DNA from 3 places in the Bacillus sp. PK3-037 genome. Region 2 is predicted to be linked to each of the others. Evidence: riboswitches for the same ligand, from Rfam matches in the RefSeq annotation. Region 2 holds a riboswitch; each other region holds the start of a gene.
What was found. Region 2 has a riboswitch for thiamine pyrophosphate ahead of tenA (thiaminase II). Riboswitches for the same ligand answer to the same signal wherever they lie in the genome.

Region 1: linked by a shared signal. The riboswitch ahead of thiT (energy-coupled thiamine transporter ThiT) and the one ahead of tenA (thiaminase II) in region 2 are both predicted to bind thiamine pyrophosphate.
Region 3: linked by a shared signal. The riboswitch ahead of thiC (phosphomethylpyrimidine synthase ThiC) and the one ahead of tenA (thiaminase II) in region 2 are both predicted to bind thiamine pyrophosphate.

What each region holds. Positions count from the first base shown of each region.
Region 1 covers NZ_CP096408.1:1,108,552-1,111,830, reverse strand. Annotated here, with positions in the region: rRNA gene M1D69_RS05675 (16S ribosomal RNA) at 1-944, opposite strand, end outside; TPP riboswitch at 1,419-1,520, shown strand; gene thiT (energy-coupled thiamine transporter ThiT) at 1,620-2,198, shown strand; partial or broken gene M1D69_RS05665 (N-acetyltransferase family protein) at 2,239-2,756, opposite strand; gene floT (flotillin lipid rafts scaffold protein FloT) at 2,783-3,279, opposite strand, start outside.
Region 2 covers NZ_CP096408.1:2,879,317-2,882,595, forward strand. Annotated here, with positions in the region: gene thiO (glycine oxidase ThiO) at 1-399, opposite strand, end outside; gene tenI (thiazole tautomerase TenI) at 383-1,000, opposite strand; gene tenA (thiaminase II) at 978-1,685, opposite strand; TPP riboswitch at 1,766-1,874, opposite strand; gene M1D69_RS14855 (monovalent cation:proton antiporter family protein) at 1,937-3,279, opposite strand, start outside.
Region 3 covers NZ_CP096408.1:3,174,733-3,178,011, forward strand. Annotated here, with positions in the region: gene thiC (phosphomethylpyrimidine synthase ThiC) at 1-1,463, opposite strand, end outside; TPP riboswitch at 1,596-1,703, opposite strand; gene M1D69_RS16365 (Type 1 glutamine amidotransferase-like domain-containing protein) at 1,772-2,464, opposite strand; gene M1D69_RS16370 (spore coat protein) at 2,566-2,790, shown strand; gene M1D69_RS16375 (spore coat protein) at 2,787-3,146, shown strand; gene M1D69_RS16380 (zinc-dependent alcohol dehydrogenase) at 3,167-3,279, shown strand, end outside.

The DNA.
Region 1 (3,279 bases), 1.8 Mb from region 2:
GTGCGGGCCCCCGTCAATTCCTTTGAGTTTCAGTCTTGCGACCGTACTCCCCAGGCGGAGTGCTTAATGCGTTAGCTGCAGCACTAAGGGGCGGAAACCCCCTAACACTTAGCACTCATCGTTTACGGCGTGGACTACCAGGGTATCTAATCCTGTTCGCTCCCCACGCTTTCGCTCCTCAGCGTCAGTTACAGACCAGAGAGTCGCCTTCGCCACTGGTGTTCCTCCACATCTCTACGCATTTCACCGCTACACGTGGAATTCCACTCTCCTCTTCTGCACTCAAGTTCCCCAGTTTCCAATGACCCTCCCCGGTTGAGCCGAGGGCTTTCACATCAGACTTAAGGAACCGCCTGCGAGCCCTTTACGCCCAATAATTCCGGACAACGCTTGCCACCTACGTATTACCGCGGCTGCTGGCACGTAGTTAGCCGTGGCTTTCTGGTTAGGTACCGTCAAGGCACCGCCCTATTCGAACGGTACTTGTTCTTCCCTAACAACAGAGCTTTACGATCCGAAAACCTTCATCACTCACGCGGCGTTGCTCCGTCAGACTTTCGTCCATTGCGGAAGATTCCCTACTGCTGCCTCCCGTAGGAGTCTGGGCCGTGTCTCAGTCCCAGTGTGGCCGATCACCCTCTCAGGTCGGCTACGCATCGTTGCCTTGGTGAGCCGTTACCTCACCAACTAGCTAATGCGCCGCGGGTCCATCTGTAAGTGGTAGCCGAAGCCACCTTTTATGTTTGAACCATGCGGTTCAAACAAGCATCCGGTATTAGCCCCGGTTTCCCGGAGTTATCCCAGTCTTACAGGCAGGTTACCCACGTGTTACTCACCCGTCCGCCGCTAACATCAGGGAGCAAGCTCCCATCTGTCCGCTCGACTTGCATGTATTAGGCACGCCGCCAGCGTTCGTCCTGAGCCAGGATCAAACTCTCCGATAAATGGATCGCAGATTAAGTTCACCACATCCTGTGGCAACATCTGCGTGATCTGCATCGTGCAGACCTCAGTTTGACTGACTACGCACATCGCTGTGCGATTTATAATAAAACTTGAATTAACAGGTACGTTTTGTCTTGTTTAGTTTTCAAAGATCATCACCGCTCTCAATGAAGCAGCTTTACTAATATAACACTCAGCTTCTTAATTGTCAACAACTTTTTTTAAAAGTTGTTTAAAGCTTCTTGTTTTGTCTGCTGTTCATCAGCGACGTTTAATAATATAACACCTATAATTATTTATTGCAATAGTTTTTTAAAAAAAATCTATAAAACAATAAAACTGTAATCTTTCTTTATTCTATCTAACTTATAATGCTTTATAAAACATTTATCTATTAAAGAACATTTACCACAGGCAATGTCATCTTGTTGTTTTAACCTTTTTCTTGTATAGTAGAAACGAACTAAATATCCGATGACCACAAGGGGAGCATAAAAGCTGAGAGTGAGCGGTTTCGTTCTGACCCTTTGAACCTGTTAGTTAACGCTGGCGTAGGGATGTGGCAAAGTCAAATGAATTGCAGATTGTAAAGCAGTGCGTGGAACTTTCCTCATCCTTCCGCGTGCTGCTTTTTTGTGTCCTTTTGGATTGTCTATCGATGGAAGGGGATTTTTATGGCTCAATCAAGACAACTGGTACGTCTTATTGAAATTGCAATCATGACTGCTGCTGCTGTCATTTTAGACATCGTTTCCGGAATGTTTCTCCGTATGCCTCAAGGAGGGTCGGTATCCATCATGATGATTCCGATTTTTTTGATTTCTTTTCGCTGGGGAGTTAAAGCGGGGCTTACCACCGGTCTATTGACAGGTCTCGTTCAAATTGCGATCGGAAATCTATTTCTTCAGCACCCTGTTCAGCTGTTGCTTGATTACATTGCAGCGTTCGCCGCTGTCGGCATAAGCGGTTTTTTCGCTTCCGCTGTCCGCAAATCCGCCTTATCAAAAGCAAAAGGGAAATTGATCGTATCAATTATTTGCGCAGTTTTTATCGGCAGTTTTCTGCGTTATGCTGCACACGTGATTTCAGGGGCTGTATTTTTCGGCAGCTTTGCACCAAAAGGAACACCGGTATGGATTTACTCGTTAACTTATAATGCTACTTATATGGTTCCGTCATTCATCATCTGTGCGATTGTCCTTTGTTTATTGTTCATAACAGCTCCGCGCTTGCTGAAAACTGAAAAAGCTTAATCTAACAACCCCCAGCTACCTGTCCGCTGGGGGTTGTTTTTTATCTTTTGTTGAGCAGATTTTTTAATGAAGCGAGATCCGGCCAGCTATTTCTTTCATGCTTTCTCCTGCGATTTCAAAACTATCCTCGGCTGCTCTTTCAGGTGAAAACGACTGATAAAATGTAATCGAAGGATTCTCCTCTACGACCCAAACAAACATGCTCGTAAAGCCATGATCAAGCAAAAAATCTATTCCCTTTGTCAAAAGCGCTCTGCCCGCACCTCGCCGCTGTTTTTCTTCTAAAAGGTAAATGGCATACAACTCTCCGTCATAGCCTTTCTGCTCTGAACGAATTGGACCAAAAGATGCAAAGCCGAATACTGAACCTTCTTCATCTTCTGCTACAAAGACCCCCTTTAATGAACGGCTTTTCCATTTGGCTTCAAAATCCTTGTAGTTCAAACCATTTAAGTATTCAGCGGAGACAATGCCGCTGTATGTTGTCACCCAGCTGTCAACATGCACTTTTGCGATGGCCTTTATATCATCTAGTCGTGCTTCTCTTATAGTCACCATTCATTCTCTAATCCTTTCCGCAATGGTTATTCAGATTTTTGAACAGGCTTTGTTTCTTTTAATTCATTTGTCAGTTCGTTGATGCTCTGTTTGATGTTGCCTTTTCCTGAAAAGTTCTCAATCATTTCTTTTACGTCGATTCCCGAAGACGCTTTTAAGCTTTCTTGCAGACTGGACATTAAATTTGTCGCATAGCTTGTGACTTTGTTGGCGCCGCTTGAATCACCGTTTCCTCCTGTATCAACGACGGTGATCTTATCAATATTTGAAAGCGGTGCTGATACCTGTTTCGCGTATTCCGGAAGCATTTTGACAATCATATCGAAAATCGCAGCCTGACCGTACTGCTCAAAGGCAGCGGCAATTTTTTCTTTCGCTTCCGCTTCAGCAAGACCTTTTAAGCGAATAACCTCGGCCTCTGTCTCACCTTTTGCTTTTTCAGCTTCTGCTTTTGCAAGGCCGTCAATTCTGACCCTTTCAGCTTCAGCCTTCGCCATCGCTTCTATGCTGTATTTCTTGGCAT
Region 2 (3,279 bases):
GGCCGTATACGGCTCTTTTTCCAGCACTTCTTCTTTTGTATGCCAGCTGACAGAATCCAAATCGTCCATCCGTCTCAGGCGTGACACGTCTTCTTCGGAGAATGCAAGCTTAAACATACCGCCATCATGCCTTCTGATATCAATGCCGGATAATGCAAACAGCTCCTCTCCAAGACTCTGATACAAACGCTGACTGTGCATGGCGAAATCAAAAAACGCATCCCGCTCCTCGCACTCGGCATGGGCGCCAAGCATCCCTGCCGCGGAGCTTGTTGTTCTGCCGCCGATTGTTCCGCTTTCAAGCAATGAGGTGTTTTTCTTTTCTTTTGCCAACTGATAAGCTATCGCGGAACCAATAATTCCGCCTCCAATGACAACTGCATCATAATGCCTTTTCATACTGAATCTCCTTTAGCTTGCGGGAATATCGTCTGGCAGCTTCCAAAGGATCATCGGAAGAAAAAATTCCGGACATGACAGCGATACCGTCTGAACCTGCTTGTTTCACTTCTCTTAATCTGGCAGGTGTCATTCCGCCAATTGCAATAACCGGAATCGAGATCCTCTGTTTGATTTCTGAAAGCAAAGACACGCCTCTGCCCTCAAAGCCTTGTTTGCAATCCGTTTCATACACATGGCCGAACAAAACATAATCAGCGTCTTCCTTTTCTGCCTGAAGCGCTTCCTCCAGTGAATGCACCGATCGCCCAATGTGCAGGTGAGGAAATCTGGCTCTTACTTGTTTCGGCGAAAAGCTGCTGCTCGGCAGCTGAACGCGATGAATATTTGAAAAAAGCGCAATATCAACCCGGCCATTCATCACCAGCTTTTGCTTATCAACACCGCCTTCAGAAATAAGCTCCAGCAGTTTCAAAATGTCAGCCGCCGATTTAGACCGTTCACGAATATGGATGAAATCAACCTCATCCTGAATGGCTATAATTGATCTCGCTAGATCTTTAACCGGCTTGCGGTCATCAGTTATGGCGTGCAGCTCCAAGCCCTTCCACCTCTTTTACGCCGCTGTCTGACCAGCCTTCTTTTCGATAAGCCATACCCCAGAACTGATATTCATAATAGCTCGAAATAACGAAATTCTCTTTCATCTTGGCGCGCACTTCCTCCGTGCTGTTTTCCGCCAGCTCATCCAGGCGGTTAATTTGTTCTTCCACCTGCTGTCTGAACCAGTCACCGCCGTATGTGCTAATCCACTTCTGGTAAATCGGATGCCCCGGATCACATGTCAGCAATTTCTCACCAACCTCATAATAAAGCCAATAGCACGGGAGAAGAGCTGCCAAGATTTCTGCAAAGTTCCCGCTCAAAACCGAACGGTACATATGGGATGTATAGGAGTAAGCGGTAGGAGATGGCTTAAATGACTTCCGTTCTTCCTCACTGATTTCCAAAAGCTCCGTAAACTCGCGATGAAGCGCCATCTCCGCTTCATATGTACCTTGAGCATGGCTGGCCATACGTCCCGTTGTATAAAGGTCCTTCGCATAAGCGGCTCCGAACGATTGCACCTTTGCAAAATGAGTTAAATAGTAAGAATCCTGAAGCACGTAATATTTAAAGCGGTCGATCGGTAGGGTTCCGTCACCGATCCCCTGAACAAATGGATGGACAAAGCTGCCTTCCCACCATTCTGCGGCTGCACTGCGGCATTCTTCTGAAAACTTCACACGTCATTCCCCCTGTCTGATAATAAAAAAACCACTTTCCCGCAAGGAAAAGTGGTTTGGAATTGGCATAGTTATATAACACAAATACCGCTCCACTTCCCTACGCAGGTCTGAACCTGTTCAAGTTATGAGGGTCTAAAAGTCACACTTTTATCTCAGCCCTTATAAAGGACACCCCTAGTGGTTTTACGAATACATATTGAATTGTTCTGCACCTCTATATTAACACGAATCCTTATTTGGTCAAGATATTATCCTTCCAATGTTTTCTTAAGATCCGTTACGTACCCGCGTGATCCGGTGACAATTAAGCGGTCTCCGATTTTCAGTCTTGTATCGCCGTGAGGAACGATGCTGTCCACACCCCGGAAAATCCTGACAAAAATCACGTCGCCTGTTAAAGGGAATTCACGGAGAATCACGCCATCGTATTTGCTGTTTTCCATATTAATTTGATACAGCGAAGACTCCTGGTTCGTAAGCAGTTTCATGACGCCAGGCGCTTCTATCAGCGCGCGAAGCAGCGTTTTGGTCGACAGCAAGATGGAAAAGATGCTGATGCCCTGCTCTTTCAATTTCGCTTCGTTCTCCGGTGATCCGGTGCTGGCAATGACTCTTTCTGTTCCTTTTTCTTTGGCGTATAGTGCGATGTCCGTATTCATGTCTTCATCCCCTGTCGCCACCACAAGGATTTCTGTATCAAATATACCGAGCGATTCAAGGGTTTGATGCTCATAATCAGAAATCGTTTCGACGGAAAATACTGAGTCTGACAGCTTTTCCTCAGCGTTTTCTTGATAAACGTGCACGACACGCACTTCATACTCGTTCTCAGGCAATTCAAGTGTCACAGGCAGTGTCATTTGATTAGCGCCGATAAATGTGATCTTCTTTTTCTCCTCCGGCTGCTCCTGTTTTTTGTACAGCTTTTTAAAACCGACCGGCGTAAAAATACTTGCAATAACCGCCACCAGCGTAAGCGCTCCTGACATATTCGCGCTGATGACATGAAGCTGCTGGCCGATTGTCGCGGCTGCAATCACAAGAGAAAGCGTTGATGTCAGCAGGAAACCAGACGCCAATATCGTGCGGTTATCATACCATTTCTTCAAGTACAGGACAGGAAGAATTTTGCTTACTAGCAGCGCCATAAGCAGCAGCGGAATCATCACTAAAATTTTCGGGTCCTGAAAAAGTGTCCAAATATCCAATTTTACACCGACCATCACAAAGAAAATCGGTATTAAGAACCCGTAGCCGAAGGAATCAAGCTGCTGAACCAGTTCCTTGTTCGGCGAGAGCAAGGAAACAAGCACGCCCGCTAAGAAAGCGCCGAGAATATTTTCTGCCCCCAGTGATTCAGACAGAGCCACCAGTACGATAATTAAGGTGAAAATAGCACGAGTACCGATCTGGATCGTCCCTTTTGACATGGACTGAACAAAAGAACGGTGTTTAAAGATCCGACCGAAGAAGTAGAGCACTACTCCGGCTGCGAACAGGATCATCAAGAGCCACATGTTTCCGCTGTCCTCTCCGTATAAAGAAGAAAAAACAGCAAGAAGAATCATAGTGACCAAGTCAGCAATCACAG
Region 3 (3,279 bases), 300 kb from region 2:
TGCCCTTTTGCAAGGTCAGCCGCATGCGCCGCAATTTTGTATGTAATAACCCCTTCCCGCACATCTTCACGGTTTGGCAGCCCCAGATGCTCCTTCGGCGTCACATAACAAAGCATGGCCGTACCGTACCAGCCGATCATCGCCGCTCCGATCGCTGATGTAATGTGGTCATAACCCGGTGCAATATCCGTCGTCAGCGGTCCTAGCGTGTAAAAAGGCGCTTCTTTACAGATTTCCATTTGTTTATCGACGTTCTCCTTGATTTTATGCATCGGCACATGACCCGGCCCCTCAATCATCACCTGAACATCATGCTTCCAGGCAATTTGCGTGAGTTCTCCAAGCGTCTCTAATTCAGCAAACTGCGCTTCGTCATTGGCATCGGCAATTGACCCTGGGCGAAGCCCGTCTCCAAGAGAAAAGGCAATATCATATGTTTTCATAATTTCACAGATTTCTTCAAAATGAGTATACAGAAAGCTTTCCTGATGATGAGCCAGACACCACTGTGCCATAATCGCTCCTCCGCGTGACACAATTCCCGTTGTCCGTTTAGCAGTTAGCGGCACATATCGCAGCAAAACACCCGCGTGAATCGTAAAATAATCCACACCCTGTTCAGCCTGCTCAATCAGCGTGTCACGGTAAATTTCCCATGTTAAATCCTCCGCTACACCGTTTACTTTTTCAAGCGCTTGATAGATCGGAACGGTGCCAACAGGAACCGGGCAATTTCGGATAATCCATTCACGCGTCGTATGAATGTCTTTCCCTGTGGAAAGATCCATCATCGTATCTGCTCCCCAGCGAATTGCCCACGTCATTTTTTCCACTTCTTCTTCAATCGAAGATGTAACCGCTGAATTCCCGATATTCGCATTAATTTTCACATGGAAATTTCGGCCGATAATCATTGGTTCACTTTCCGGATGATTAATATTTGCTGGAATAATCGCCCGGCCGCTGGCTACTTCCTCTCTGACAAATTCGGGAGTCACATGCTCACGAATAGCGATAAACTCCATTTCAGGGGTAATCATCCCCTTTTTCGCATAATGCATTTGAGTGACATTTTGACCCGTTTTCGCCCGCAGCGGCTTCCGCTTTAATCCGGGATAGCTTACATGAGGGTTAGCCTTTTTATAGCCGTTGTCTTCTGGCTTCACAGCACGTCCATCGTATTCCTCAACATCGCCGCGCCCAGTGATCCACTTGTGGCGAAGCGGTTTTAAACCTTCTTGAATATTAATTTTTACATCGGGGTCCGTATACGGTCCGCTTGTATCATAGACACGAACCGGCGCGTTTTCCTCTTCGCCGAATGATCCTGTCGTCGGACTGAGTTCGATTTCTCTCATCGGCACTTGAATATCCGGCGAAGCCCCCTCTACATATACTTTTTTACTCCCTGAAAAACTCGACATAATGGAAATGTTGGCTTGCTGCACTGAATGATTTTGCATCACTTATCCTTCCCCTCTCTTTGTTTGAAAGGACAAAATCAAGCCCATAACCAGCACAAAAAACCGGATTCAATTGAATGAACCCGGTTACAGTCAGAAAGAAACATATTATTGCAGTATTCAGCAATAATAAAAACAATTCCTCTACTTCCCCACGCTGGTACGAACCAGATCAGGTCCAAAGGGTTAAGAAGCATATCTTCTCTCTCAGCCCGTCAGCGGGCACCCCCAGTAACTATTAATTTCGCACTTATCGTATCATAAAAACAAACTGAAAAAAAGAGCAATGTATAAAATATTCAGCAAATTCAAGACAAATATGTAATCGGCAATGCTCTTTCAGAGATTTCATTTTCATGAAGCACCACCCGATACGCTTTTGCATCAGATCTTGAACTCACAGCCTGAAAAAACTGATCATCAATAAAATGAAGAGCTGCTCCATCATCCGCTGCATAACCGCTGCTCAACGCTTTCGCTGATATCATGTGATGATATGCAGGTCTCCGATCCTTTTCACCATCATAATGAGGACAAAAACTGCCTTGCAAAAAACCCAAGCTTTTCAAACCGGTCAGCGGTCCGGCAGAATCCGTCACACCTTCTTCAAACCAGCAGATCGCACCTGCACTTAATCCCGCTAAAATAATCCCGTTCTCCCAAGCTTTTTTCAATATGTGATCCAGTCCCCACTCCTTCCACAGCACCAGCAAATTTCTTGTATTTCCCCCGCCGACATAAATCACATCTTTCTCCATAATAAAGGAGGCTAAATCTGTTGTCGGCGGCTTAAATAAAGACAAATGAGACGGGTCACAATCAAGCTTTTGAAAAGCATGATAAAACCGCTGAACATAATTCTCCGCATCCCCGCTTGCCGTTGGCAAAAAACAAATGCGAGGTGAGGGCTGCTTTGATTGATTAATGATAAATTGATCAAGAACGAGATGATCTGGTTCCATTGAAAAACCTCCGCCGCCCATCGCAATAATCTGTTTCATCATTCGACTCCCCCAAGAAAATATTTTACCCATTATAGCACTTTCGCATAAAAGCATGATACAAGGTAAAAATACCTTTGAATCAGGAGGTGACCGAAAAAATGGAACAAGACCGTTTGGCAAACCACGAAACAGTTGATTTACACGAAATCCTCAACTTCAAAACCGTATGTTTACTTAAATCAAAAATGATGCAGGGACTGGTGTTCGATCAGGAACTGAGAGCCCTTATGGAGAAGGATGTACAGCAGTCTGTACGGGACGTAACTGAGCTTCAGAGCCTCTATCAAAAGGCCCCGACAATAACAGGAGGTGACTGTCATTGAACGATTTCTTAGACCCGAAAAACGCAAAAGGCATGCCTGACCTTACTGATTCAGCACTTGCCCTCGATTTCTTAATTTCCGTAAAAACCGGTATCAAAAATTATGCTGTCGCCATCACGGAAACCGCAAGCCCAGAACTCAGAACAGCATTGCGCAATCAATTGGACGCCGCTATTTACCTGCACGGAGAATTATCACAGCTCATGATGGAAAAAGGCTGGCTTTTCCCTTCTGACTTGGACAAACAATTTCAAATCGATATGAAATCAGCACAAACAGCCGTTGATATCGCCGGGCTAAAACTTTTCCCCGATCACACGAACCGTCTCGGAACATTCGCAACGCCCGATCACTAAACAATAAGGAGACATTATGAATGAAAGCTGTTACGTATCAAGGCATTAAAGACGTCCGCGTCAAAGAGGTAAAAGCGCCAGAAATCAAAAAACCTGATGATATCATCGTCAAACTGACAACCACAGCAATCTG